Regions from separate parts of the Streptomyces sp. NPDC048507 genome, predicted to be linked through region 1. Evidence: riboswitches for the same ligand, from Rfam matches in the RefSeq annotation. Region 1 holds a riboswitch; each other region holds the start of a gene.

Region 1 (7,203 bases):
ACCGCCAGTTCCCGGCCCGCGGCCTGCTCCAGGGCCCGCAGGTGCAGCAGCGTCACCAGGGTCCGGTCGTCCCCGGCGAGCGGGAGGCCGCCCGCCTCCGGGCCGTCGTAGCCGAGGACGACGGCGCGGTCGAAGCCCAGCGGGTCGAGCCCGGCCAGGACGTCCGGGTCGGTGACGTCGCCGTCGAGGACGGTGACCGGCATCCGCCGCCCGGGGACGCGGGCGCAGCGGTCGGCCTCCTTCAAGTGGTCCTCGCCCTCCGCCATCACCACCAGGACGGAGCCGTCGGGCACCCCGGAGTCGAGCTGCTCGATGATGCGGGGGGCCCGGGGGTTCCAGCCGAGCAGCAGGAACCGTTCGGCGGCGGGCCGCGAGGGCGGAGCGGTGACGACCGCCCCGTCGTCGACGGGCAGCGGGCCGGCGGCCCGGACGGCCGTGTCGTCGTCCTCGGTGATCACCACGATCCGGTCCCCGGCGCCGAGGACGCTCGTCGAGGGCGGGTTGAGTTCCACCCGCCCGTCGGCGCGCAGGAGACCGATCACGCTGGAGTCGGCGTACGCGAACAGGAGCTCGCCGAAGGTGCTTCCGGCGAGGCCGCCGGCGGGCACGGTGTAGATCTCGTCCCCGTCGAAGTCCAGTAAGGCGCGGTAGACGAGGGAGAGGCCGGGCTCGCAGGAGGTCCGCGCGATCAGCCGGGCGGTGATGTCCTCGATGTTCAGGACGTGCCCGTGCGGGCCGGCGGCCAGGTCGGCGGCCCGTTTGTGCCGTCCGTCGCGTACGGCCGCGACGACGCCGGGCCGCCCGGGTCCGGCGAATCCGCGCACGGCGGCCTCCAGGGCGAGCAGGGTCTTCACCACGTGGGCGTCGCCCTCCTCTCCGTCGTGGGTCAGGACCAGCACGGCGCGGGCCGTCTCGGGGGCGACCAGGGAGACGACGGCGGGGTCGGTGGTCGTGCCGCTGCGGCAGATCAGCCGGGTGCGGCCGAGGCGTCCGACGGCGGCGGCGATCTCGTCCTCCATCTCCGCCTTGTCCCTGGGGCCGAGGACCGCGAGGGCGGCCCGGCGCCGGTTGGCGTTGGCGGTGATCAGTTCGGAGACGATCGGGAAGACCTGGTCGGACCAGCCGAGCAGGACCGTGTGCCCGGACTCCAGGACGGTGGAGCGGCCCCGCCGCAGCGCGAGGACCTTGTCGTTGAGGCCGGTGGTGATGAGGCTGACCAGGGTGGAGACGAACAGCAGCGCGACGAGGGCGAGCACCACCGAGAGGAAGACGTACAGGGGGCTGCCGACGGCCCCGCCGAGCTTGAGGGTCTGGCCGACGCTCACCCACACGGCCAGGGCCCGGCCGGAGAGGGTGGTCGGGCCGTGGTCATCGGCCCACACCAGGGCCGCGCTGGCCGGGACGACGATGGCCAGGCACATCAGTACGAGCCAGCCGATCAGCACCGCCGTGCCGCGGGCCACTATCGTGTCGAACCAGTAGCGCGTGCGCGCCCAGGGGGGTGTGCGTCGTCCTGCCCGGGCTGCGGGCTTGGGTCCTGGCAACCGGCGTTCCTCGCTCGGATGGCGCGTCGGGCGGCCACCGTGCCGCGGACCGCCCGGCACCGACGGGTGGGTGCACGTCACACCTTAAGGGCGTGTCACGGTACGGAAACGGCATAGGGGCTAAACCCATCCGCAGCGTGACGAAGGGGACTCGTTTTCGGATTCGGACGCCCCGCGTACGCACTACCGGGGCGCGGCGGCCCCGTCTGCGCCCGCGGCGCGGCGGCGGACCTGGTCCTCCTGGGCGAGGCGGCGCAGCAGTTCGAAGACCGGGGCGCAGATGGCGAAGACGATGACCGCCCGCTCCGCCAGCGCCACCGGGTCCTCCAGACCGGCCGCGCGCTCCAGGTCCAGCCGGGCCACCGACTCGGCGAGGCGCGCGTAGGCGGCGAGCTCGCCCGGGGCGTACTGCGCGTCGAGCCGGCGCAGTTCCCGCAGGGCCGTGGTCAGCCCCTGTACGTGGGGCGAGGTGCCGGGCGCCTGCCAGTCCAGGGCCGCGAGCAGCTCCGCCACCTCCGCCGCGGCGGCCGGGCCGGCCCCGTCGTCCCCCTCCTGCCCCGGGCCGCTCTGGGCGGACACGGGCACCGGCAGGGCGTAGCTGACGGCTCCGAGGGCGCCCTCGGAGGTGTCGGCCTGGTCGACGGCCCCGAGCACCTCCCGGGTGGCGGCGATGGACAGGCCGCCGAGCGTGGTGAGCGCCTTGATCAGGCGCAGCCGCTGCGCGTGCTCGTCCCCGTACTCGGCGATGGTCGCGGCGGTGGCCCGGCCCGCGGGCAACAGGCCCTGGCGCAGGAAGTACTTGATGCTGGCGACCGGTACGCCGGTGCGGCGGCTGAGCTCCGAGATCTTCATGCGGCTTCCCTGCTCGTCACGCGGTCCGGCGTCCGTCCGGCTTTCCGTCGGGTGTCCGTCGTCGGCGATTGGACACCACAACAAGATACTGCCACTATCCAGTGCCTGGATACCTTAAGTATCCAGCGTTCGAACGCAGCCGCACCGGAGAATCGATGCCTCAGCCCACTCCCCCCTCCGTGCTCCGCCGACCCCAGTTGTGGATCGGTACGGGACTCATCGCCGCAGTGGTCTCCATGATGTTCGCCCTGCTCTACGTCGGCGGCAACGTCAACCCCAGGGGCAACCTGCGCGACCTGCCCGTGGCCCTGGTCAACGCCGACGCCGGCGCCGACGCGGGCGGCCGCCACCTCGCCCTGGGCGATCAGGTCGTCGCGGGGATCGAGAAGGCCGCCGAGGGCGACCGGAGCATCGACTGGCAGGTGGTCAGCCGCGAGGAGGCCGACGCGCGGCTGGGCAGCGGCAAGGTCTTCGGCGCCCTCGTCATACCCGCGGACTTCTCCGCGACGGTGACCGCGCTCACCGCCCCGCAGCCCGTGGCGCAGACCAAGCCCGCTCCGCCGACGCTCACCGTGCTGACCAACCAGGCCGCCGGCAGCATCGGCTCCTCCATGTCCTCCCAGGCCGCCCAGAAGGCCGCGCATTCCGCCTCGGCGTCGATCGGCCAGGAGCTCCTCAAGCAGGCCGCCGCCCAGAAGACCCCGCTCCCCACGGCCGCACAGCTCAAGCTGGCCGACCCGGTGACCGTGACCGTCGCCGACGGCCACCCCCTCGGGTCACGCTCCGCCATGGGCCTGAGCGCCTTCTACTACGCGCTGGTCCTGGTCGTCTGCGGCATGCTCGGCGCCAACGTGGTCAACTCCCAGGTCGACACCGCGCTCGGCTACCTGCACACGGACTTCGGCCCCTTCCGCAAGCGCGAGCCCGTGCAGCAAACCAGCCGCGTCCGCACCCTGGCCATCGGCATGGCGCTGATGCTCGGCCTGTCGGTGGTCATGGGCACCCTGGTCGAGGTCGCCACGGTCGGCATCCTCGACATGGACGCCTCCCACCTCGGCCTGCTGTGGCTCTACTCGGTCGCCACCATCGCGGTCGTCGGTCTGGGCAGCCTCGCCCTGTTCGCGGCCTTCGGCACCCCGGGCATGCTGCTCGCCACCATCGTCTTCGTCGCGATGGCCGTCCCCTCCTCCGGTGCCACCGTGCCGCTCCAGGCGCTGCCCGGGTTCTTCCGCGCCCTCGCCGAGTTCGAGCCGCTGCGCCAGATCACCGAGGGCCTGCGCTCGCTGTTCTACTACGGGGCACAGGCCGACGCGGGCCTGACCCGGGCCTGGGCCTCGATGGGCGTCGCCCTCGTCGCCGCGCTGGTCTTCGGCTTCGCGGTCACCCGCCTCTACGACCGCCGCGGACTGCACCGCATCCCGCACCCGGACGGCGGGACCCCGGCCCCCGACGCCGCCCCGGCCGGCCCGGCGCCCGCCAACGCCTGACGAAGCTCCCCCGGAACAGATGCGCGGGACGGCCACCGGCCGCCCGCGCATCTGCGCGTCCGCACGTCCGCACACCGGCGCCGGACCGAGGTCCCCTCGGGTCAGGACCTAGGTCACCACTACATTTTGGGTGGGCGTGTCGACTGAACACCAGATGTAGTGTTCGAGAGGTCGGTTCGACGTCAGTGCACGGTGGTCCGTGCACGCGTCGGGCAAGAGGGAATCCGGTGTGAATCCGGAGCTGCCCCGCAACGGTATGCCCCCCGTGGGGGCGAGTCCGACACCTGCCGGCACCGGACGCACGATCCGTGCGCCCGGCACATTCCGTACGCCTCGTGGGAGGGCTGTCGTGACGCAGATCAACGCCGCCGAATCGGTGACCGAGTACCTGGACCGCAGCGACTGGCGGGTCAACGCCAACGCGAACCAGGGCTACTCGCTCGGCGGGCTCATCCTCAACACGGCCGGGAAGGTCGTCGCCAACTACTGGCTCGACCAGGTCTACTCGAAGGCCGTGGGAAGCGCCCACCGCGAGGGCGACTTCCACATACACGACCTGGACATGCTCTCCGGATACTGCGCGGGCTGGTCGCTGCGCACCCTGCTGGCCGAGGGCCTGGGCGGGGTGCCCGGACAGATCGATTCCGCGCCGCCCCGGCACTTCTCCTCGGCCGTCGGCCAGATCGTCAACTTCCTCGGGACGCTGCAGAACGAGTGGGCCGGTGCTCAGGCGTTCAGTTCCTTCGACACCTACATGGCACCGTTCGTACGCAAGGACGCGATGACGTACGACGACGTCCGCCAGTGCGTGCAGGAAATGGTGCACAACCTCAACGTCCCGTCCCGGTGGGGCACTCAGACGCCCTTCACCAACCTCACCTTCGACTGGACCTGTCCCGAGGACCTGCGCGAGCAGGTGCCGGTCGTCGGCGGCGAGGAGATGGGCTTCTCCTACGGTGAGCTGCAAGCCGAAATGGACCTGGTCAACCGCGCCTACATCGAGGTGATGACGGCCGGTGACGCCACCGGCCGGGTCTTCACCTTCCCGATCCCCACGTACAACATCACCCGGGACTTCCCCTGGGAGAGCGAGAACGCCGAGCGGCTCTTCGCCATGACCGCGAAGTACGGGCTGCCGTACTTCCAGAACTTCATCAACTCCGCACTGGAACCCGGCCAGATCCGCTCCATGTGCTGCCGGCTCCAGCTGGACCTGACCGAACTCCTCAAGCGGGGCAACGGTCTGTTCGGCAGCGCCGAGCAGACCGGCTCGCTCGGAGTCGTCACGATCAACTGCGCACGTCTGGGACACCTGCACGCGGGCGACGAGGCAGGGCTGTTCACGGCGCTCGACCGGCTGCTGCGCCTGGCCAAGGAGAGCCTGGAGGTCAAACGCGTCACCGTCCAGGACCTGATCGACGACGGACTGTTCCCCTACACCAAGCGCTACCTGGGTACGTTGCGCAACCACTTCTCGACCATCGGTGTGAACGGGGTCAACGAGATGATCCGCAACTTCACCCACGACGCGGCCGACATCACCTCCCCCGAGGGGCACGCCCTGGCCCTGCGCCTGCTCGATCACGTACGGGGACGGATGGTCGAGTTCCAGGAACAGACCGGCCACCTCTACAACCTCGAGGCCACCCCCGCGGAGGGCACCACCTACCGCCTCGCCAAGGAGGACCGGCTCCGCTTCCCCGGCATCCTGCAGGCGGGCACCGATGGGAACCCGTACTACACCAACTCCTCCCAGCTGCCCGTCGGCTGGACCGACGCCCCCTTCGAGGCGCTGGAACGCCAGGGCGAACTCCAGACGAAGTACACCGGCGGCACCGTCCTGCACCTGTACATGTCCGAACGCATCTCCACCGCGGAGGCCTGCCGCAACCTCGTCCGCCGCTCCCTGGAACGCTTTTCGCTGCCCTACCTCACCGTGACGCCGACCTTCTCGATCTGCGCCGAGCACGGATACCTGGCCGGGGAGCAGAGCGTCTGTCCCACCTGCTCGGGCCGCTGCGAGGTGTGGACCCGCGTCATGGGCTACCACCGGCCCGTCTCCTCGTTCAACATCGGCAAGAAGGGCGAGCACGCCGAGCGCACGCACTTCACGCAGGCGGCGGTCCCCGCGTGATCCGGATCGGAGGCTGGTCCCGGCTGTCCACCTGCGACTGGCCGGGCCGCCTCGTGACCACCGTCTTCTGCCAGGGCTGCCCCTGGCGCTGCGGCTACTGCCACAACCCCGGGCTCCTCGATCCGCGGGCGGCGGCCCCGGTCCCGTGGGCCGAGGTCGCCGCGCACCTCGCTCGCCGCCGGGGTCTGCTCGACGGCATCGTGTTCTCCGGAGGCGAGCCCCTGCTCCAGGCGCGGCTCGCCGACGCGGCGCGATCCGCCCGGGACCTGGGCCACGAGGTCGGCCTGCACACCGGGGGCGCCCACCCCCGCCGGTTCGCAGAGCTGCTGTCCGCAGGACTTCTCGACTGGGTCGGCTTCGACGTCAAAGCCCACCCCGACGGCTACGACCGCATCACCGGCGTCCGCAACAGCGCCGGTCCGGCCGGACGCAGCCTGCGGCTCCTGCGCGACTCGGGCGTCCCCTGCCGGCTCCGCACCACGGTCGACCCGTCGCTCATGAACGGCGACGATCTCGCCGCCCTCACCGACTGGCTCGACGACGAGGGACTGCACGATCACACCTGGCAGCAGGCGCGGGCCGTGGCCGTACGACCCGCGCGGCCGGGACCGCTGCCGGTGGGAGAATGAAGGGGAGTACGGATTGCGCCGCGAGCGGCCGGGGCCGCCGCGAGGGCGCACCCGGCAGGCGAGGAGCAGGGCCATGGCAGTGCGACAGACCGTCTACCACGTCTCCCCCTCCGGCGAGCGGGCGGCGGCCGCCGGCGTGAAGTGGCAGGTCGAGGGAAGAGAAGGCCGCCGTCTGCTCCACGAACCCCACCGGACGCAGAAGGACGCCATCGACTCCGCCCGCCGCCACGCCCACGCACATGCCCCCGCGCAGGTCATCGTCCATGCCGTGGACGGGCACATCCGATCCGCGTACACCTACGGCGACGCACCCGAGCGGGTGGGTCCGGGCGGGCGCGGCCGGAAGGCGGGCGAACCGGGAGGCATCCACTAGAACGCCGTTAGGGTGGAAGGTCCCGCTGTCACCTGCTGCAGCGCGCCGTGGGGCCGCCGGAAGGCGCGTCCGGCGGCGTGCGGATCCCGGAGCGCGCTTCATGGACGAGTCCCGGTCACCCGGCCGCACCGGACGGCCGCGCGGACCCTCCGCAGGTGGCCCGGAGCCTGATGCCCTCTTCGGC
Region 2 (7,203 bases), on a different contig from region 1:
ATGCCGGTGTCCGCCATCGTGCCCATCGGGACGGTCACCGTCGGGATGCCGAGGTGGCGGGGAACCAGGTTGCCGTTCGCGACCCAGACGCCGTTGCGCCAGCCGAGGTCGGCGGACGCCTCACGGACGTCCATGTCCGCGGGACCCACGTCCGCGACCGCGGGGAAGACCACCGCGTCCAGCCCCAGCCCGTCCATCCACTGCTCCAGGTCGACGCGGCGCGTCTCCTCCAGGCCCCGCAGCCCCTCCTCGACGTACGGCATGTCGGTGAGGGCCGCGTACGGGCGCTCGCGCACGAGGCGCGGGTAGTCGCCGATCGTGTCGTCGAAGCCGTCGTAGCGGTCGGGCAGTTCGCCTTCCCGCTTGGGCCAGATGCGGGTGCCGTCGACCTCGGCCAGGGTGGGGAGCGCCGGGTCGCCGTTGGCGCGCAGGAAGTCGTCCCAGGCCCAGGCGGACAGGTCTTCGATCTCGAAGGTGAGGTAGGCGCGGCTGACGAGTCCGCGGGTGAACAGCGAGGGCGTACCGGGGCGGTCGGACTCGTAGTTCGACACGACGGGGAAGTCGACCTCGACGACTTCGGCGCCCGCGGCCTCCAGGTCGCGGCGGGCGGCTTCCCACAGGGCGATGACCGAGGGGCGCGTGTCGACGCGCTGACCGGTCTGGCCGCCGATGCCTCCGTCGGGGTTCGTTCCGGCGTCGGGGTCGGCGTTGATGTACATCCGGGGTACCCCGACGCGCTTGCCCGCGAGGGCGTCGCGCGCGGCCGGGACGTCGGCGGGTGCCAGGGCCGGGTACGAGGCGGGGCGCACCTGCGACGCCGACGGCAGTTCCAGCCACGGCTGTGCGCGCCAGAGGTCACCGCGCGTGTGCTGGTCGTCCGCCACGACGACGTCGAGCAGTTCGAGCAGGTCCGCCATGGAGCGGGTGTGCGGGACCACGACGTCCATGGTCGGTACGAGCGGCCAGTTGCCGCGGACCGAGATCACGCCGCGGCTGGGCGTGTAGGCGCACAGCGCGTTGTTCGACGCGGGTGCCCGGCCCGAGGACCAGGTCTCCTCGCCGAGGCCGAACGCGCCGAACGACGCCGCCGTCGCCGTGCCGGAGCCGTTGGAGGAGCCGGAGCCGTAGGCGCTGGTGAGCCAGTCGGCGCTGTACGGGCTCTCCGCACGGCCGTACACGCCGCGCTGCATGCCGCCGTTCGCCATGGGCGGCATGTTGGTCAGCCCGATGAGGACGGCGCCACCCGCGCGGAGCCGCTCGATGGCGAAGGCATCGCGCTGGGCGACGAGGTGCTCGAACGCCGGGGAGCCGGAAGCGGCCGTCAGCCCCTTCGCGAGGTAGCTGTCCTTCGCGGTGTACGGGATGCCGTCCAGCGGACCGAGGGTCTCGCCGCGCGCGCGGCGCGCGTCGGAGGCCTCCGCGTCCGCGCGCGCGTCCGGGTTCATCACGACCATCGCGTTGAGCGCGGTGGGGGTACCGGGCCGGTCGTACGCGTCGATCCGCGCGAGGTAGGCGTCGAGCAGCCCCACCGCCGTGACCTCACCCTTCTCCAGCGCGGCCCGCAGGTCGGCGATACAGGTCTCCACAACATCGAATCCGCGCGTCATGCGGGTGTCTCCTGGTGGTCGGGGCGGTACGGGCGACCGCTGGACGCCGGGGCGGGGCACGGGTGCCTCACCCTTCGCGATACTGACTTGATTTTCAGTCTAGACTAGCGTTCTAACCGAGCGAACCAAGGGTGATCCATGACACGGGAGACCGGGCCCGACGGGCCGACGAGCGCGGAGCCGGGCGCCTCGGCGCATCCTGCGGTCCGGTCGTCGGGCACCCGCAGGCGCCAGCCCAGCGGGGACGGGGCGCGGGGGCGGGCGATGCGGGCCGCCATCAGCGTCATCGCCGAGAAGGGGACCGCAGCCGTCCGGATGTCGGACATCGCCGCGCGGGCCGGCATGAGCACCGGGCACATCCTGTACCACTTCGGCAAGAAGGACCGGCTCCTGCTCGAGGTCCTCGCCTGGAGCGAAGCGGACCTCGGCACCCGGTTCCAGCAGGCCGCGCGGGAGGCCGCCTCGCCCGCCGAGAAGCTCGCGCTGTACGTCCGCTTCTACCTGCCCGGCCACCCCGGCGACGAACGCTACGCGCTGTGGACGCAGGTACTGGCGCAGCGCCACGACGCCGAAGGCCGGCGCGTCCTCACGGCCCTGCTGGACGCCTGGGAGGAGCGGCTGGAGGCCATCCTCCGGGAGGGCGCGGCCCTGGAGCAGTTCGCCGAGGTGGACCTTCCCGACTTCGTCATCCGGTCGGTGGCCATGCTGAGCGGCATCTCCGAGGAGGTGATGTTCGGACGGTCGCGCTGGGAGCGCACCTCCGCACACGCCTTCGCCCTGTCCGCCCTCACCCGCGAACTGCGCCCGCCCGGTCAGCCGTGACGGCGCGGGCGGCGGGGCGGGCGACGGGGTGCAGGGCCGCGCGTTCCAGCGGCGCCGACGGGTCGATCGACACGTCCAGCCGGGCCGGCGGCGAACCCGCCCGCACCAGGAGGTCGCCGACGGCCGCGATCATCGCCCCGTTGTCGGTGCACAGGGTCATGGCCGGCACCCGCAGCTCGACCCCGGCGGCGGCGCAGCGTTCCTCGGCCAGGGCACGCACCCGCGAGTTCGCGGCCACGCCCCCGACCACGACGAGGGTCCGCACCCCGTACTCCTCGCAGGCGGCGAGCGCCTTGCGCGTGAGCACGTCGGCGACGGCCTCCTGGAGGGAGGCGGCGCCGTCGGCGAGGGGGATCTCCTCGCCGCGGATGCGGTGCTGTTCGGCCCAGCGGGCGGCGGCGGTCTTCAGCCCGGAGAAGGAGAAGGCGTACGGGGCGTCACCCGGGCGGGTGAGGGGGCGCGGGAACGCCACCGCGCGGCCGTCGCCGCCGCGGGCCGCCCGGTCGATGGCGGGTCCGCCCGGGTAGGGCAGTCCGAAGACCCGGGCCACCTTGTCGAAGCACTCCCCGGCGGCGTCGTCGACGGTGTCCCCGAGGTGCAGGATCGGATCGCGCACGAGGTCCCGCACGAACAGCAGCGAGGTGTGCCCGCCCGACACGATCAGCACCATGCACGGGTTGGGGAGCGGCCCGTGCTCCAGGGTGTCGGCGGCGACGTGCCCGGCCAGGTGGTGCACCCCGTACAGCGGCACGCCGGCCGCGTAGGCCAGGGTCTTCGCGCCGGCCAGCCCGACCTGCAGCGCGCCCGACAGCCCGGGCCCGGTGGTCACGGCGACCGCGTCGATGTCCTTGACCCGCAGTCCGGCCTGGTCCAGGGCCTCGCGGACGACCGGGTTGAAGGACTGGAGGTGGGCGCGGGCGGCGATCTCCGGCACCACCCCGCCGAACCGTGCGTGCTCGTCCATGCTCGATGCCACCACGTGTGCCAGCAGCCGGCCGCCGGACACGATGCCGGCCCCGGTCTCATCGCACGACGATTCGATGCCGAGCACCACGGGAGAGCCCACGACGGCCCCTTTCGCACTGGTCCAGTAGTTGCAAACTCTTCGCAATAAGGTACGCCGTCCGGAGGCGGGCCCGCGCCGCCGCGGGACAGGGCAGCCCCTCGACGCTGTCCGCCCAGCAGGCCCTGGCCGGCCCCCTGCCCGGGCGTCTCATTCCACCGTCCGCATACTGGACTCCAGTCGTCGCTGCGCGATCCGGGCCCCTAGGGTGGCCGGTGCAGCTGGTTCGCCCCGTCCGCCAGGCGGGATGCGTCGCAAGAGGGAACCCGGTGGAAATCCGGGACTGCCCCGCAGCGGTGAGCGGGAACGACCGCCGTCATACGCACTGGGACCGGACAACGGTCCTGGGAAGCGACGGCCAGTAGGAGCCCGCCGGGAGCGATGCCCGGCAGGCGTGCCCGCGAGTCCGAAGACCTGCCCGTTGCCCGCACGCGGACGTATTCCGCATGCGGACAATCCCGGTGACCTCGTGGGCGGGTCGGCGTACACAGCGAGCGGCCGGTGCGGTGTTCCCTCCCGCGGCGTGAACCGCACGTTCTGTCGTCCCTTCGCGTCCGCGTCCCGTCGTCCGGGATGTTCTGGACACATCTCGCGAAGGAGAGTTCCGTGACAGCGAAGCCCGCAGCCGCGGCAGTACGAGCCACCGTGTACGGCTACCCCCGCCAGGGTCAGAACCGCGAACTGAAGAAGGCGATCGAGGGCTACTGGAAGGGCCGCGTCACCGCCGACGCCCTCCGCCGGACCGCCGCCGACCTGCGCCGTTCGAACTGGCAGCAGCTGGCCGACGCCGGCATCCACGAGGTGCCGACCGGCGACTTCTCGTACTACGACCACGTCCTGGACACCAGTGTGATGGTCGGCGCCGTGCCCGAGCGGCACCGGGAGGCCATCGCCGCGGATGCCCTCGACGGCTACTTCGCGATGGCGCGGGGCACGCAGGACGTGGCTCCCCTGGAGATGACCAAGTGGTTCGACACCAACTACCACTACCTGGTCCCCGAGCTCGGCCCCGACACCGTCTTCACCGCCGATTCCACGAAGCAGGTCGCCGAGCTGACGGAGGCCCTCGCGCTCGGGCACCCGGCCCGGCCCGTCCTCGTCGGCCCCGTCACCTACCTGCTCCTGGCCAAGCCCGCCCCCGGCGTCGCCGCCGACTTCCAGCCGATCACCCTGCTCGACCGGCTGCTGCCCGTCTACGCCCAGGTCCTGGCCGACCTGCGCGCCGCCGGCGCCGAGTGGGTACAGCTGGACGAGCCCGCCCTGGTCCAGGACCGCACCCCGGCCGACCTGAACGCCGCCGCCCGCGCCTACCGCGAGCTGGGCGGTGCCACCGACCGGCCCAAGCTGCTCGTGGCCTCCTACTTCGGCCGGCTCGGCGACGCCCTCCAGGTCCTCGCCGCCGCCCCCGTCGAGGGTCTTGCCCTCGATTTCACCGACTCCGCCGCCCCGAACCTCGACGCCCTCGCCGCGGTCGGCGGGCTGCCGGGCAAGCGCCTGGTCGCGGGCGTCGTCAACGGTCGCAACATCTGGATCAACGACTACCAGAAGTCCCTGGCCACCCTCGGTACGCTCCTGGGCCTCGCCGAACGGGTCGATGTCGCCGCGTCCTGCTCCCTGCTGCACGTCCCGCTCGACGCCAACGCCGAACGGGACATCGACCCGCAGGTCCGGCGCTGGCTCGCCTTCGCCCGGCAGAAGACCACCGAGATCAGCACCCTCGCCCGCGGCCTCGCCCAGGGCACCGACGTGATCGCCGCGGAGCTGGCCGCCAACCGGGCCGACCTGGCCTCGCGCGCCCGTTCCGCCCTCACCCACGACCCTGCCGTGCGCTCCCGCACCGCCGCCGTCACCGACGAGGACGGCTGCCGCTCCCAGCCCTACGCGCGGCGCACGGCCGCGCAGCGCGCCCACCTGGGGCTGCCCGTACTGCCCACCACCACCATCGGCTCGTTCCCGCAGACCGACGAACTGCGCGTGGCCCGCGCCGACCTGCGCGCCGGCCGCATCGACGCGGCCGGGTACGAGGAGCGGATCGGGAACGAGATCCGCGAGGTGATCTCGTTCCAGGAGAAGACCGGCGTCGACGTGCTGGTGCACGGCGAGCCCGAACGCAACGACATGGTGCAGTACTTCGCGGAGCAGCTGACCGGCTACGTCGCCACCCGGCACGGCTGGGTGCAGTCCTACGGCACCCGCTACGTCCGGCCGCCCGTACTGGCCGGTGACATCTCCCGGCCGGAGCCGATGACCGTCCGCTGGACCACCTTCGCGCAGGCGCAGACGCCGAAGCCGGTCAAGGGCATGCTCACCGGTCCCGTCACCATGCTCGCCTGGTCCTTCGTACGCGACGACCAGCCGCTCGGGGACACCGCCCGCCAGGTGGCGCTCGCCCTGCGCGACGAGGTGAACGACCTGGAGGCGGCGGGTACTTCGGTCATCCAGGTCGACGAGCCGGCGCTGCGCGAGACCCTGCCCCTGCGGGCCGCGGATCATGCCGAGTACCTGGCCTGGGCGACCGAGTCGTTCCGGCTCAGCACCAGCGGTGTGCGGCCGGACACCCAGATCCACACGCACATGTGCTACGCCGAGTTCGGCGACATCGTCCGGGCCATCGACGAACTCGACGCCGACGTCATCAGCCTGGAGGCCGCCCGCTCCCACATGCAGGTCGCGGACGAGCTCGCCGAGCACGGATACCCCCGTGAGGCCGGCCCGGGCGTCTGGGACATCCACTCCCCGCGCATCCCGAGCACCGACGAGGCCGCGGGACTCCTGCGCAAGGGGCTGGCCGCCATCCCCGCCGAGCGACTGTGGGTGAATCCCGACTGCGGTCTGAAGACGCGTGGCTGGCCCGAGACCCGTGCCTCACTGGAGAACCTCGTCGCCGCCGCCCACGAGGTCAGGGCGGAGCTGGCGGCCGGCGACGCCTGACGCCGCACGGTCCGGGCATGAGGAACGGTGGGGGTGGGGCGACACCACTCGCCACACCCCCACCGTTCCCGCGTACCTCCGGTGCACCCTCAGCTCCGGAGTCGTGCCGGGACCTCAGTCCCGGCCGTACGTGTGGAACCCGCAGCCGCTCTTGCGGCCGAGCAGCCCCGCCTGCACCATCCGCCGGAGCAGCGGGGGCGGGGCGTAGAGCGGTTCCTTGAACTCCTCGTACAGCGACTCCGCGATGGCCGCGACGGTGTCCAGGCCGATCAGGTCGGCGAGTCTGAGCGGGCCCATCGGAGTGGCACAGCCCAGCTCCATGCCGGCGTCCACGTCGGCGGCGCTCGCGAACCCTGATTCGGCCATGCGGACGGCGGCGAGCAGGTACGGGATCAGCAGCGCGTTGACCACGAAACCTGCCCGGTCCCGGGAGCGCACCGTGGTCTTCCCGAGAGCCTCGCGGGCGAACGTCTCGACCGTGACGAGGGTGTCCGCCGAGGTGTGGAGGGAGGAGACCACCTCGACCAGGGGGAGGACGGGTGCGGGGTTGAAGAAGTGGAGTCCCACGACCCGGTCGGCGCGGCCGGTGGCCATGCCCAGCCGCATGATCGGGATGGCCGAGGTGTTCGTGGCGAGGATCGCCGCCGGATCCGCGACGATCTTGTCGAGGGCCGTGAAGATCTCCGTCTTGGCTCCGGGGTTCTCGGTCACGGCCTCGATGACGAGCTGCCGGTCGCCGAGGTCTTCCAGGTCCCCGGTGAAAACGAGCCGGGCCAGGGC
Region 3 (7,203 bases), on a different contig from region 1:
TGGACGCCGATGCGCGTGCGCACGCCGTAGACCGCGGCCAGCAGGTCCTCCGTGAGCACCTCGTGCGGCGTCCCCGACGCGGCGACCCGGCCGGCCTCCAGTACGTACAGCCGGTCGCAGAACGACGCGGCGAGGTTGAGGTCGTGCAGGACCAGCAGACCGGTCGCGGGGAGCCCGCGCACCAGTCCCAGGACCTCCAGCTGGAAGCGGATGTCGAGGTGGTTCGTCGGCTCGTCCAGGGCGAGCAGGCCCGGTTCCTGGACGAGGGCGCGGGCGACGAGGGCACGTTGGCGTTCGCCGCCGGAGAGCCCGTCGAACCGCCGGTCGGCGAAGGCGGCCGCGCCGACGGTCGCCAGGGCCGCGCCGACGCGCAGGGCGTCCTGCGGGCCGTCCTGCTCCCAGAACCGCTTGTGCGGGCTACGTCCCATCGCGACGACCTCACGGACCGTCAGCCCGAGTGTGCCGCCGGCCTCCTGCGGGACCGCCGCCACCCGCCGGGCGCGTTCCTTGACGCCGAGCGAGGCCGCGTCCGCCCCGTCGAGCAGGACCCGGCCGCCGGAGGGCCGCAGGGTGCCGTAGACGCAGCGCAGCAGCGTGGTCTTGCCGCTGCCGTTCGGGCCGACCACTCCCACCGTTTCGCCGGGCCGGGCGGTGAGGTCGACGCCGTGCAGCAGGGCCTGCCCGTCGACCTCGTAACGCACGGCCTCCACGGCGAGTTCCACCGGCTTCGCCGCCGCCGGCGCGCGCCCCGTCATCCGGCCACTCCCTCGCTCCGGCCGGACCTGCGCAGCATCCACAGGAAGAACGGCCCGCCCACCAGCGCGGTGACCACGCCGACGGGTATCTCCTCGGGCGCCGCCGCCGTACGGGCGACGAGGTCGGCCAGGGTCAGGAACACGGCCCCGCCGAGCGCGGCGACGGGCAGCAGGGCCCGGTGCCCGGCGCCGACCACCATCCGGGCGGCGTGCGGAACCATCAGCCCGACGAAGCCGATCGCCCCGCTGTAGGCCACCAGCACGCCGATGACGAGGGAGGTGAGGACGAAAACGGCGGCCCGGAACCGGCCGGTGTCGAGCCCGAGGGTGTGCGCGCCCTCCTCGCCCGCGAGCAGCAGGTCGAGCGGCCGGGCCAGGGCGACGAGCAGCGCGGTGCCGGCGCACAGCGCGCCGGCGGGCAGGGCCAGTTCGTCCCAACGGGCGCCGCCGAGGCCGCCCAGGGTCCAGAAGAGCACGGAGCGGATCTGGTCGGGGCGCGCGGACAGCACGAGCACCAGGCTGGTCAGCGCGGACAGGACGTACTGCACGGCGACTCCGGCCAGGATCAGCCGGCCGGTGGTCATCGTGCCGCCGCGCCGGGCCAGCGCGTAGACGGCGACGAGCGCGGCCAGGGAGCCGGCGAACGCGGCGAGCGGCGCCCCGGCCCCGCCCGCGAACCCGGCGGCTCCCGCGCCCGCGGCGGTACCGAAGACGAGGACGAGGACGGCGCCCGCCGAGGCGCCCGAGGAGGCGCCGAGCAGGAAGGGATCGGCGAGCTGGTTGCGGACCAGGGCCTGGAGCACGGCGCCCGCGACCGCGAGCCCCGCGCCGACGACGGTCCCGAGGAGCACCCGCGGCATGCGGACGTCCCACACGATGGAGGCGAAGGCCCCGCCGCGCGCCCCGGGCCCGGCGAGCACGAGGTCGAGGACCTTCCCGGGGCCGATCCGTACGGGGCCCAGCGCGAGCCCCGCCACCGCCGACGCGGCGAGCAGAACGGCGAGCAGGACGAGGACGGTGGCGCTCCGGCGCCGCTTCACGCGGCGTCGGGGTGCAGCTGGCGGCCGAGGGACTCGACCGCGTCGGCGACGCGGACGCCGAGGACGGCGGAGGACAGCGGCAGCACGACGAAACGCTGGTTCTTGATGGCGGGAACCTGCGCCAGCGCCGGGTCGTTCAACAGGCGCCGCTTCTTGGACTCGACGGTGGTCCCGCCGTAGTCGTAGATGAGGACGACTTCGGGCCGCCGCTCGATGACCTTCTCCCACGACACGTCGCCGAAGGTGTCCTTGAGGTCGGCGAAGACGTTCGTCCCCCCGGCGAGGGCGACGATCTCGTTGCCTATGCCCTCGCCGCCCGAGGTGAAGGCGGAGCCCTCACCGGAGTCGTAGACGAAGACGGACGGCTTCGGCGCGTCCTTGACGCGTGCGGTGACGGCGTCGACCCGGCGCTGCTCGTCCCCGATGAGCGCGGCGCCGCGTTCGGGCACGCCGAAGGTCCGCGCCACCTCGGTGATCTCGGTCTTCAGCTGTGCGAGGCCGACCGGTCCGCGCGTGCAGTACTCCACGCTCAGCCGGGAGTTGATGCCGGACTTCGCCAGGGTTTCGCGGTCGCGGCCCTGCGCCTTGTCGAAGGCGCTGGCGTAGCCGCCGTACACGAAGTCGGGGTCGGCGCCGAGGAGGACCTCCTTGGACGGGTACTCCCCGGCCAGCACCTTGATCTTGTCGTAGGCGGGCCGGTAGGCGGGCAGTACCGAGTCGTCGAGGTAGGCCGTGCCCGCGATCCGGTCCTGGAGTCCGAGGGCGAGCATGATCTCGGTGGCGTGCTGGTTCATGGTGACGGCCCGCTCCGGCGGCGCCTGGAAGGTGCTGGTGACACCGCAGTTGGTGACGGTGTACGGGAATCCGGGCGCGGGCCGGGCGTCCGCGGCGGGCCGCTCCGCGCCGGCCGGTGCGCCGCAGGCGGCGAGCGGTGTCAGCAGGGCGAGGGCGGCGAGGGAGCGCAGGGCTGCGCGGGAACGCGACATGGGAAGGCCTCTCCGGGGGATCCGCGTCCCCGGTCGAAGTGAAGAGGCGGCGCGTCAGTGTCTGACTCCCGGGATCCCGTGTCGGGATCCCGGTCACAGTGGCGGGACCGCACCGGATTCGCACCGGTTTCCTGTCCTGCGCCGCCCGGACAACCCGGCCAAGTCTGCCAGATGCCGCCTTTCGCCCGGTACGCCGGTCGCCGCGCCCGCCCGCCCGCCCGTCCCGGGAGCGGGCGCCGGCCCCGGACGCGCCGGAGGCCCGCACCGGCTGGTTGCGCGCCGGTACGGGCCTCTGAGGGTCTTGCGGTGGCAGGGGCGGCAGGAGTCGAACCTGCGACCTACGGTTTTGGAGACCGTTGCTCTGGCCAGCTGAGCTACACCCCTTCGGTGGGACCAACCATGGCACGGCGCGGCCTGAAGATCCACCGAATTCGGGGGCCAGTCGGGAGAAAGCCGGGCGGCGCGGCAAGCGGAACGAGCCGGAAGTTACCTCGTCGTATGTAGTGACTTACCAAGCACTCGACAGTAGAACTTGTTCTCACTCCGTCGAGAGTGAGGAAGGTCACATGAGTGACAAAAGCCTGAACAGCAAGGTTTCCAAGGGCGTTTCACGTCGTGGATTCATCGCTGGAACTGGTTCTATTCTTGGAGCCGTGGCCCTCGCGGTCAACACCACACCGGCCCAGGCGAAAAACGCCGTCGCAGCGGCCGCGGCGAACCCCCCGATCGACTCCGGGGCCCATGTCCCGGCCCTCGTGATCGGCACCGGCTACGGCGGCTCGGTCGCCGCGCTCCGGCTCGCCCAGGCCGGGGTCGACGTGCACATGATCGAGATGGGCATGGCCTGGGACACCCCCGGCAGTGACGGCAAGATCTTCGCCAACACCACCAAGCCCGACTACCGTTCGTACTGGCTGCGCACCAAGACCAAGGCACCGCTCAGCAATTTCCTCGGCTTCCCCATCGACTCGGCCGTCCCCAAGTACACGGGCATCCTCGACGCCGAGGAGATGGGCGGGATCATCGTCTACCAGGGCCGCGGGGTCGGCGGCGGCTCGCTCGTCAACGGCGGCATGGCGGTGACGCCCAAGCGGCAGAACTTCGCCGCCATCCTGCCCTCGGTGGACGCCGACGAGATGTACAACACCTACTACCCCCGCGCCAACGCCGGTCTCGGCGTGGGCCTGATCGACCCCAACTGGTTCGAGACGGTGGACTGCTACCAGTTCGCCCGGGTCGGCCGCAAGCACGCCCAGCGCTCGGGATTCCCCTTCGTCTTCGTCCCGGACGTGTACGACTGGGACTACATGAAGCAGGAGGTGGCCGGGACCGTCCCCAAGTCCGCGGTCGCCGGCGAGATCCTCTACGGCAACAACGCCGGCAAGAAGTCCCTCCAGAAGACCTACATCGCCGCCGCGAAGGCGACCGGCAAGGTCAGCATCTCCCCACTGCACCGGGTCACCACCGTCTCCCCCTCGGGCGGTGGCGGCTACACGGTCGCCATGGAGCAGCTCGACACCACCGGTGCGGTGGTCGCCACCAAGACCGTCACCGCCGACAAGGTGTTCTTCGCGGCGGGCAGCGTGGGCACCAGCAAGCTCCTGGTCAGGCTGAAGGCCACGGGCGCGCTGGCCAACCTGAACGATGAGATCGGCAAGGGCTGGGGCGACAACGGCAACGTCATGTGCGGCCGCGCGAACCACATGTGGGACCCCACCGGCAAGGTGCAGGCCTCCATCCCCTGCGGCGGGATCGACAACTGGGACGCGGGCGGCGCCTTCGCCGAGGTGGCCCCGCTGCCGACCGGGATCGAGACGTACGCGTCCTTCTACCTCTCGATCACCAAGAACCCCAACCGGGCCCAGTTCACCTGGAACGCCGCCGCCGGCCAGGTCGAGCTGAACTGGCAGACGGCCTGGAAGCAGCCCTCGATCGACATGGCGAAGACCATCTTCGACAAGATCAACGCGAAGGAGGGGACGATCTACCGGTCCGACCTGTTCGGCCTCAACAAGGTCTGGGGCGACCACCTCACCTACCACCCGCTGGGCGGCGCGGTGCTGAACAAGGCGACCGACAACTACGGCCGGCTGCGCGGCTACACCGGCCTCTACGTGATCGACGGAGCGCTGATCCCCGGCAACACCAGCGTCAATCCGTTCGTGACGATCACGGCACTCGCCGAGCGGAACATCGAGAAGATCATCGCCACGGACCTCTGAGCGGGAAGGGACCCCGGGGCCGGACGGAGGGTGTGCCTCCGCCCGGCCCCGGGCCGTGTCAGCCGCTCGGCAGCACACAGACGCTGTCGAGGCCCAGGACGTGGTTGAGCCGGCCGAAGGCGAGCCAGGAGCCGATGCTCATGCTCAGCTCCACGATCTCCAACTGGCTGTAGTGCGCGGTCATCCGCGCCCAGAACTCCTCGTCCAGGCTGTGGTGGTCCAGCGCGTAGCGCTCCGCGTACTCCGCCGCCAGGCGGGTGCGGTCGTCGAAGGCGGCGGTGGTGCGCCACTCGGTCACCGCGTCGGCGAAGGAGTCCTCGACCTTCTCCCCGTCCCGGTCGGTGCGCCAGTCCAGGCAGAAGACGCAGCCGTTGATCTGGGCGATGCGCAGCCGGGCGGCCTCGAACTCGCGCAGGCCGAGGGTGGTGTGGGCGTACACCGACAGGGAGAAGTTGGCGGCGGCCATGCCGATGCCGGGGACCATGTCGCCCCATACGTACTCGATGGGGTGCTGTCCTTCGGGAACGTCGATCCTCATGACTGCTTCCTTCCGAGTTTGCCGACTGCGGGTCGCAGCGGGATGTCGAGCGCGTCGTAGAGTCCGGGCTCCGCGTCGACCAGCCAGTCGATGGCGCCGACGAGGCGGCCGACGGCGGTGGCGTTGCCGCCGGCCGAGCGGTTGTCGTCCTCGTCGGTGCACTCGACGGTGACCTCGATGCGCGGACGGCCCTCGATGACGACGCGGTGGGCGCCGGTTCCGTCGGGCGGCGTGGGCCAGTCGGGGGCGCAGGAGGGGTGGATGCGGGTGACGTGTTCGATGACGATGCGGGGTTCGCCCGCGACGATGCCCTGCACCTCGAAGCGGATGGCGCCCTGGGTGCCGGCTTCGAACTCGCCCATGGTGCGGGTGGTGACGGTGGTTTCGAGGGGGCGGCGGTCCGAGGTTTCGCGGATCTCGTCGAGTTCCACGCCCAGCGCCCGGGCCATCATCCGGACCTGCCCGCCCCACACCATGGTGGGGACGGAGGGCATGAGCATCATCGGTTCGTAGTCCATGGGCTGGCCCATGCCGACCAGGTAGCGGACGGAGTCCGGCTGCTCGTACGTGGAGTAGTCGAAGATCTCCTGACAGCGGATCACGTCCACCCGGGTGCCGAGGCCGCTGAGCAGCAGCGGGAGCACGTCGTTGCCCCAGCCGGGGTCGACGCCGGAGGCGAACAGCGAGCCGCCGCCCCGTGCGACGGCCTCGAGCACCGGGTCCCGGAACTCCGGCGGGGCGTTGCGGTGGTCGTAGAGGGGGTAGAGGGCCGGGCTGACCACGGCCGCCCCGGCGGCCACCGCCCGGGTGATGTCGGCGAGCGCGTCGTCGGGGCGGACGTCACCGGACGCCGCGTAGACGACGGCGGCCGGGCGGGCGGCGAGCACCGCCTCGCTGTCGTCGGTCGCCGCCACCCCCAACGGGTACTCGAGCCCGGCGAGTTCGCCCGCGTCGCGGCCGACCTTCCCGGGGTTGTGGACGATCACTGCCGCGAGTTCGAGCGCCGGGTGGGCGTCGACGGCGCGGATCGCCGCGCGGCCGACGTTGCCCGTGCCCCAGACCACCGTGGGAATCATGCGCGGAGGGTAGCGAGGGGGCGCAGAGGTGCCCAGGGCCGTGAAGGAGGAATTTCGGACGACCGGGCCGCCGGGCGGAACCCGAGGTGAACGCACCCTTGACCCAGCTGGTCCAGACCAATAGTTTCCGGCTGACGAGCACCACTCCCCCGCATCCGCAAAGGAAGCCCATGCGCCGCAGCACGCTCGCCAGGCTCGCCGTCGCCGCCTGTTCCCTGTCCCTGCTGACCGCCTTCGCGCCCGCCGCCACCGCGGGTCCGCGGGAGGCGCCGGCAGCGGCGGGAGGCGGCCACGACACCGCGTTCCGCAAGGTCGGGTACTTCACCCAATGGGGCGTCTACGGGCGCGACTTCCAGGTCCAGGACCTGGAGACCAGCGGCAGCGCCGCCCGGCTCACGCACGTCAACTACGCCTTCGGCAACGTCAGCGCCGACGGCAAGTGCTTCACCGGGAACGTGCCCGGCGAGGCCGACGCGTGGGCCGACTACGTCCGCCCGCTCGACGCGGCGAACTCCGTCGACGGGGTGGCCGACACGGCGGAGCAGCCCCTGGCCGGCAACTTCAACCAGCTGCGGGAGCTCAAGGC
Region 4 (7,203 bases), on a different contig from region 1:
AAGCCGGAGAGTTCTACTTGGCAGAAGTCGACGGTGTGCCTGTGAGCGGTCCACTCCCCGCAGTCGTCATCGTCGCAGTGTCGGGCCAGGTCTGCCTCCTCGTCCAGCCGTGCGTGGAGGAAGGTCATAAGGTCTTGGCTCATGGGGTCTTCCTGGATGATGCGCCAGGCCCGGTCGCCTGATTTCCGTGCTGAGGGCAGGACCCGGGCGGCAGGCGGGCGACTGGGATGACCTTGCTGTGGCTGGTGTGATCACGGCGTCGGAGCCGTCTTGGATATCCCCGTTCACCGGGCTGAGCTCGCGGCAGTTCGGGAAGCTGGTGACGGTGCTGCGGCGCGAGGGGGCGGACGCGGTCCGCAGGGGCCGGCGTGGAGTCTTCCGCTGGAGGACCGGGCCCTGTTGGTCGCGGCCTGCTGGCGCACGAACCTGACCATGCGGCAGCTCGCCCCGCTGTTCGGGGTGTCGAAGTCGGCGGCGGACCGCATCATCGACGACCTCGGGCCGATGCTCGCGCTCCAGCCCCGCAAGCGGTTCGCGAAGGACACCGTGCTCATCGTGGACGGCACCCTGGTTCCCACCCGGGACCACACCATTGCCGCGCAGTCCAGGAACTACAGGTACTCCACCAACCACCAGGTCGTCATCGACGCCGACACGCGCCTGGTCGTTGCGGTCGGCCGGCCGCTGGCCGGCAACCGCAACGATTGCAGGGCATGGGAGGAATCCGGCGCCAAAGCCGCCGTCGGCAAAACTATGACGATCGCCGACGGCGGCTATCCGGGCACCGGACTTGTCATGCCCCACCGACGCTGCAAAGGCGAAGAACTGCCCGAGTGGAAGCAGGCGCACAACAAGTCCCACAAGCAGGTCCGCGCCCGCGTCGAGCACGTCTTCGCCCGCATGAAGACCTGGAAGATCCTCCGCGACTGCCTCCTCAAAGGCGACGGCGTCCATCACGCCATGCTCGGCAGCGACCGCATGCACAACCTCGCACTCGCCGGATAGGGCAGCGGGCACAGCGGCCAACCATGTCTGAGGCGGCCAGAAGATCAGGTGCGGGACAACCCTTGGGGCGTGTTGCGAAATCGGCGTTTGCGCGCTGCTGCCGGACGTTTGTTGTGCGATGGCGTGGGCCCCGGCAGATGCCGGGGCCCACGGGTGTCGGTTTTTCGTCGTGTCGCTGGGGTGGCCTACTTCGGCTCGGGTGTGTGGTGGCCTCGGGTGAGAGTGGTGAAGCAGGTGAGGGCGAGTGCTGCTGTGAGGGTCTGGATGAGGGCCATGGGGGCGGCGCTGGTGGTGAGGCCGGCCAGGGGGGAGACGAGGGCGCCGATGAGGAAGCTGGAGGAGCCCAGGAGGGCGGAGGCGGCGCCGGCGGCGTGTGCGGTGCGGTTCATGGCCAGGGCGTTGGCGTTGCCGATGAGCAGGCCGAGGCTGGAGACGAGGAGGAACAGCACCGCGCAGACGGCCGGGAGACCAGGGTGCCCGAGCAGGCCGGTGGCGAGGGCGAGCATCGCAAGGCTCGCCAGCAGCAGGAGGCCGAGTCCGGCGGTGACGATGGTGTGGACGGGGAAGCGGCGGACCAGGATGCGGCCGTTGAGCTGGCCGGTGGCGACCATGCCGGCGGCGTTCAGGCCGAAGAGCAGGGCGTAGGTCTGGGGGCTGGCGCCGTAGAGGTCCTGCAGGACGAAGGGGGAGGCGGCGAGGTAGGCGAAGAACGCGCCGAACGCGCCGCCGGCGGCGATCAGGCAGCCGGTGAAGACGCGGTCGGCCAGCAGGCCCCTCATCTGTGCCAGGCCCATGCCCCGGGTGCGGCGCGCGGCTGCGGGAAGGGTCTCGGGCAGGCCGAACGCGATCGCGGCGGCGACCACCAGGCCGAGGACGGCGAGAACGGCGAAGATGCCGCGCCAGTCGGTGACGTGCAGGAGCTGGGCGCCGAAGAGCGGGGCGACGACCGGGGCGACGCCGGAGATGAGCATGAGCGTGGAGAAGACCTGGGCGATCTTCACGCCCTGGTAGAGGTCGCGGATGATTGCGCGGGCTATCACGATGCCGGCGGCGCCGGCCACGCCCTGAACGAAGCGCAGTCCGACCAGCGCGCCTGCGCTGGGAGCCAGCGCGCAGGCGATTGAGGCGGCGGTGTAGAGGGCCATCCCGGCTAGGAGGGGGCGGCGGCGGCCGAGGCGGTCGGAGAGGGGGCCGACGACGAGCTGGCCGAGTGCCATGCCGATCAGGCAGGAGGTAAGGGTGAGCTGGACGACGACCGCGGTGGTGGTGAAGGTGCCGGCCACATCGGGGAGAGCAGGCAGGTAGATGTCGGACGACAGTGACGGCAGGGCGGTCAGCGCGGCCAGGACCAGGAAGATCAGCGGGCGCGTTGAGGACGTCGCGGAAGCGCTGTCGGTGGCGGGAACAGCCGCTTTCTGCGCAGGGCTGGGCAAGGATCACTCCTTGGTGGAAGAGGGTGGGGGCGACATCGAATCTAGTGCTGTTTGCCCAGCTCAGGCGCCTTCCAGGGGCTCGCGCAAGCCCTCGGCGGCGCCCTGGAGCCGTAGGCCGCCGAAGGCCGACGGAGACCCCTGACCGGCGGACGCAAAGACGTCAGAGGAGCTGCCAGCGGCCCGGACGGACCCCCGAGTGACTCGCCGGCCTCACTTTCTCGTCCTCGCGGAACCAGAAACCCGTGAAGCCCTGAGTAGACACCTAAGAGCCTATCGACGCATCCAAGTAGGGGGGATAGGCCTTTTGTCACCTGGGGCGCCAGAAGGGCCCTCAGGGCCGCCTGCGCTCACTCATCCAAACAGATCGATACCGCGTCGAGCTAGAGCCACTCTTCGAGAGCGGCGATGAGAACAATTGCTTCATGGCGGACCGCTGGCTTGTCGGAGCGTGGCGACGCTGCGGTTCCCCTTCAGCCGGTTGATGCCGCACTCGACTGCGTGACGCTGACGGTGGTCGACGGGATCGAAGCTCGGTGGTCGGCCACCCCGCGCGCCTCGCTTCCGGCGGTTGTCGGCCTGGGCGGCCTTGTCGGTACTGGTGCAGCGGATACCGCGGCGGCGTAGGTAGGCGCGGTTCCTGCGGCAGGCGTGTGCCTTGTCCGCGCGGACCCGGTCGGGACGGACACGTGGTCGGCCCGGTCCGGGCCGGGGCACCCGGACCTTTTCCCAGCACCGGTTCGAACTGCGGCGAGTCCCCGCGCTGCACCCGGCTGCCTATTTCGCGGGCCGCGTGCCGGCGGGAACCACCTGGCTCTACCGACGCGCAGACGATGGCCAGGACCGGCTCGTCTTCCGTGGTTGCGCCTGTGGGACAGCAGGACGGGCAACGTGCAGGGCGGACGGGGCCGGTGAGGTGCGGCCGAGGGGGCCGATTCGGTGGGGCGGTTCGCGAAGGGGGACCGGGCGGCGTGCCCGGTCCATCCGGTGTCTTTGTGCCTGGGGCCTGATCCGCCGCTCTACGGGGAGCGAAGCGGACCGGGGCCTGGAAGCGGGCTTTGCGGGCGGCGCGGCGGAGGACAGTGAGGACGGCCGGGCCGGCCAGACAGATGCAGATGAGGTTGGTGACGGCGCGGCCGGTGTCCCAGCCGAGGGAGGTGGCCAGGTCGAAGGCGAGGTAGCGGTGGAACTGCTCGGTGAAGGGGAGGCCGGGGAGGTAGGCGATGGAGCTGTTGGGGTCGAGGGAGAAGGGCCAGAAGGAGAGGCTGAGGAGGAAGCCGAAGAGGTAGCCGGAGAGGGAGCCGTAGACGGCGAGGAGAGCGACCTCCTTGCGGCCGGAGGCCTTCGGGAGGAAGTCGGCGAGCATGCCGACGAAGGCGCAGCCGAACATCTGGTACGGCATCCAGGGCCCGACCCCGCCCGTGATGAGGGAGGAAGCGAAGAGGGAGGTGCAGCCCAGGGTGAAGCCGAAGCCGGGGCCGTAGACGCGGCCGGCGAGGACGAGGCTTCCGGAGAGGAGCGACGGGTCCGAGCCGACGGTCCCTCCGCGCACGCACCCCGTCCCCTGCTCGTTTCCATAGGAAAGGGGCAGGGGACTCAGACCCGGCGTGGAGGCTTCGCGCTGCAGACCATGACAGTGAGAAGCAGTACGCATCGCACACCGGGTACTCCGACTCACGGTGCCGTTCGGCCCCGCTCACGGTTGCAGGTCAGCGCCGGATTCCCACCGGCTTCCCCCAGTTGTGCGCGCATTCGGTTGTGGGCCCCGCCGTACGGGCCGGAGCAGAACGCATCGTACGGTCTGGTCGGCATGCGCCGGAAGCGGATCGCGCAAGCTGACCGGGCGACCCACCCGCTGCGTTCCGGCGGGCCGTGTGGCACGGGAAGCACTGCTACGTCCGGCCCAGGCGGCGCGCCTCCGCCTCGGTCACCGGGTCTCCGGCCGGCGCCCCGTGCAGCACGTGGGCGAGGACTTCGGCACCCCGGACCACGCGCGGGCCCGGCCGGTTGAAGTAGGCCGGGCCGTCCAGCACCCACACCTCGCCCGCCCGTACGGCGGGCAGTTCCTCCCACCCCGGGAGTGCGGTGAGCAGGCTGATTTCGGTCAGGGTCCGTGCGGGCGGGAAGCCGCACGGCAGCACCAGGAGGACGTCCGGGCGCGCGGCGCGCACCGCGTCCCACGTCATCGGCTCGGTGTGCTCCCCGGGCGCGGCCAGCAGCGGGTTCCCGCCTGCGTGCGTGATCTGCTCCGGTACCCAGTGGCCGGCCGGCCACAGCGGGTCGAGCCACTCGACGGCCACCACCCGCGGCCTCGGTCGGCCGGCCACGGCGCGCCGGACCCGGGCGAGCCGGCCGAGCAGCTCCGCGCGCCGTCGCTCGGCCGTTTCCCGGACTCCCAGCAGGGCGCCCACGGTGACGAGGCAGTCCAGCACGTCGTCCAGGGTCTTCGGTTCCAGGCTCAGGACGCGGGGTCCGGCGTCCGTGACGCGCACGGCCCGGGTGACGCTCTCGTAGGAGACGGCGCAGACCCGGCAGAGGTCCTGGGTGAGCAGGACGTCAGGTGCGAGCGCGGCCAGTGCCTCCGTGTCCAGGGTGTAGAGCGATGAGCCGCTGTGCGCCGCGCCACCGACCGCGGCGGAGATCTCCCGGCTGCTGAGTGCGTCCGCGTCGAATTCGGCGCGGGTGACGACGGGTACGGAGGCGACGACGGCCGGCGGCCAGTCGCATTCGTGAGTGCGTCCGACCAGGTCGGCGGCGAGTCCGAGGTCCGCCACGATGTCCGTGGCCGCCGGGAGCAGGGAGACGATGCGCATACGGCGACTCTAGGCCCGCCCGAGCGACGGGTCTGGACTTACTAGGACGTCCAACTATATGTTCGTGGCACAAGGTCCGCGGTGCAGGGAAGCCGGTGTGAAACCGGCACGGTCCCGCCACTGTGACCGGGGAGTGTGCTGCCATCCACACGCCACCGACGAGGGCTGTCGGGAAGGCGGGCGGCGCGCGGGGATCCGGGAGTCAGGATACCGGCCGCGGATTGTTCCGTGTTGTCCACGAGGATGGAGCAGACACGCATGGCACCGGTTTGTACCCACGACCCTGGTGATCCGGCGGAGCACGCGCACACCACTTCCGCGCGCTCGTAGTTCTCACGGTTTCCGCAGCGGCGCACCCCCACCCGGGTGCCGTCCGCCGGTTCGCCGTGCCATCCCCGGATCCAACCTGACGAGAGCAGGCACCCATGGTCCGTGAACTCACCCATTTCATCGGCGGAAAACACACCACCGGCACGTCCGGGCTCTTCGCCGACGTGTACGACCCCAACACCGGCGCGGTGCAGGCCCGGGTCCCCCTTGCGGGGCGCGCCGACACCGAAGCCGCCATCGCCAACGCCGAGGAGGCACAGGCCGATTGGGGGCAGTGGAACCCGCAGCGCCGGGCCCGCGTACTGCTGCGCTTCCTCCGGCTCGTCGAGGGTGAGCGGGAGGACCTGGCCCGCATGCTGTCCGCCGAGCACGGCAAGACCGTCGCCGACGCCCACGGCGACCTCCAACGCGGGCTGGAAGTCGTCGAGTTCGCCGCCGGGATCCCGCACCTGCTCAAGGGCGAGTTCACCGACAACGCCGGCACCGGCATCGACGTCCACTCGCTGCGCTCGCCGCTCGGCGTGGTCGCCGGGATCACCCCTTTCAACTTCCCCGCGATGATCCCGCTCTGGCAGGCCGCACCGGCCCTGGCCTGCGGAAACGCGTTCATCCTCAAGCCGTCCGAACGCGATCCCTCCGTACCGCTGCGCCTTGCGGAACTGTTCCTGGAGGCCGGGCTGCCGCCGGGCGTACTGAACGTCGTCAACGGCGGCAAGGAGTCCGTCGACACCCTCCTCGAAGACCCCCGCGTGCAGGCGCTCGGCTTCGTCGGCTCGACGCCGATCGCCGCGCACATCTACGCGACCGCCGCGGCCCACGGCAAGCGCGCCCAGTGCTTCGGCGGTGCCAAGAACCACATGATCGTGATGCCCGACGCCGACATCGACCAGGCCGTCGAGGCGCTCATCGGCGCTGGCTACGGCTCGGCGGGCGAGCGCTGCATGGCCATCGCCGTCGCCGTACCCGTGGGCGAGGAGACGGGCGACCGGCTGGTCGCCGCGCTCAAGGAGCGCATCGGCACGCTGAGGATCGGCCGCTGCGACGACCCCGAGGCCGACTTCGGCCCCCTGGTCAGCCAGGACGCCCTCGACCGGGTCCGCCGCTACGTCGACATCGGCGCGAGCGAGGGAGCCGAACTCGTCGTCGACGGACGCGGCTTCACCCTGGAGGGCCACGAGAACGGCTTCTTCGCCGGCGCCACCCTCTTCGACCGCGTCTCCCCGCAGATGCGGATCTACCGCGAGGAGATCTTCGGCCCCGTCCTGTCGGTGGTCCGCGCCGCGGACTTCGAGGAGGCGCTGCGCCTGCCCACCGAGCACCCGTACGGCAACGGCGTGGCCATCTTCACCCGCGACGGAGACACGGCCCGCGAGTTCACCCGCCGGGTGGGCGCCGGCATGGTCGGCGTCAACGTGCCCATCCCGGTGCCCGTCGCCTACCACACCTTCGGCGGCTGGAAGCGTTCCGGCTTCGGCGACCTGGGCCAGCACGGCCCGGACTCGATCCGCTTCTACACCCGCACCAAGACCGTCACCTCGCGCTGGCCCTCCGGGGTCAAGGAGGGCGCGAGCTTCACCATCCCGACGATGGGGTGAGCGCCGTGACCACCACCCTCACCGCGGACC

What was found. Region 1 has a riboswitch for cobalamin ahead of ACGFXC_RS34860 (ribonucleoside triphosphate reductase). Riboswitches for the same ligand answer to the same signal wherever they lie in the genome.
Region 2: another riboswitch for cobalamin. It lies ahead of metE (5-methyltetrahydropteroyltriglutamate--homocysteine S-methyltransferase); the one in region 1 lies ahead of ACGFXC_RS34860 (ribonucleoside triphosphate reductase).
Region 3: another riboswitch for cobalamin. It lies ahead of ACGFXC_RS03380 (ABC transporter substrate-binding protein); the one in region 1 lies ahead of ACGFXC_RS34860 (ribonucleoside triphosphate reductase).
Region 4: another riboswitch for cobalamin. It lies ahead of ACGFXC_RS02495 (CoA-acylating methylmalonate-semialdehyde dehydrogenase); the one in region 1 lies ahead of ACGFXC_RS34860 (ribonucleoside triphosphate reductase).

The regions. Positions count from the first base shown of each region.
Region 1 is NZ_JBICWZ010000024.1:44,306-51,508, forward strand. It holds gene ACGFXC_RS34845 (NAD-binding lipoprotein) at 1-1,463, opposite strand, end outside; gene ACGFXC_RS34850 (MerR family transcriptional regulator) at 1,728-2,396, opposite strand; gene ACGFXC_RS34855 (YhgE/Pip family protein) at 2,552-3,883, shown strand; cobalamin riboswitch at 4,060-4,190, shown strand; gene ACGFXC_RS34860 (ribonucleoside triphosphate reductase) at 4,233-6,017, shown strand; gene ACGFXC_RS34865 (anaerobic ribonucleoside-triphosphate reductase activating protein) at 6,014-6,646, shown strand; gene ACGFXC_RS34870 (DUF2188 domain-containing protein) at 6,720-7,019, shown strand; gene ACGFXC_RS34875 (spore photoproduct lyase family protein) at 7,120-7,203, shown strand, end outside.
Region 2 is NZ_JBICWZ010000001.1:548,626-555,828, reverse strand. It holds gene ACGFXC_RS02580 (amidase) at 1-1,607, opposite strand, end outside; gene ACGFXC_RS02575 (TetR/AcrR family transcriptional regulator) at 1,746-2,429, shown strand; gene tsaD (tRNA (adenosine(37)-N6)-threonylcarbamoyltransferase complex transferase subunit TsaD) at 2,395-3,483, opposite strand; cobalamin riboswitch at 3,749-3,908, shown strand; gene metE (5-methyltetrahydropteroyltriglutamate--homocysteine S-methyltransferase) at 4,099-6,423, shown strand; gene ACGFXC_RS02560 (3-hydroxybutyryl-CoA dehydrogenase) at 6,538-7,203, opposite strand, start outside.
Region 3 is NZ_JBICWZ010000001.1:725,035-732,237, reverse strand. It holds gene ACGFXC_RS03390 (ABC transporter ATP-binding protein) at 1-755, opposite strand, end outside; gene ACGFXC_RS03385 (FecCD family ABC transporter permease) at 752-1,795, opposite strand; gene ACGFXC_RS03380 (ABC transporter substrate-binding protein) at 1,792-2,781, opposite strand; cobalamin riboswitch at 2,817-2,953, opposite strand; tRNA gene ACGFXC_RS03375 (tRNA-Trp) at 3,089-3,165, opposite strand; gene ACGFXC_RS03370 (GMC oxidoreductase) at 3,435-5,003, shown strand; gene ACGFXC_RS03365 (carboxymuconolactone decarboxylase family protein) at 5,062-5,541, opposite strand; gene ACGFXC_RS03360 (dihydrodipicolinate reductase) at 5,538-6,617, opposite strand; gene ACGFXC_RS03355 (glycoside hydrolase family 18 protein) at 6,788-7,203, shown strand, end outside.
Region 4 is NZ_JBICWZ010000001.1:529,612-536,814, forward strand. It holds partial or broken gene ACGFXC_RS02470 (DUF6221 family protein) at 1-143, opposite strand, end outside; partial or broken gene ACGFXC_RS02475 (transposase) at 239-1,005, shown strand; gene ACGFXC_RS02480 (multidrug effflux MFS transporter) at 1,191-2,438, opposite strand; partial or broken gene ACGFXC_RS02485 (ECF transporter S component) at 3,424-3,939, opposite strand; cobalamin riboswitch at 4,098-4,172, opposite strand; gene ACGFXC_RS02490 (cobalamin-binding protein) at 4,328-5,248, opposite strand; cobalamin riboswitch at 5,297-5,482, shown strand; gene ACGFXC_RS02495 (CoA-acylating methylmalonate-semialdehyde dehydrogenase) at 5,674-7,173, shown strand; gene ACGFXC_RS02500 (acyl-CoA dehydrogenase family protein) at 7,179-7,203, shown strand, end outside.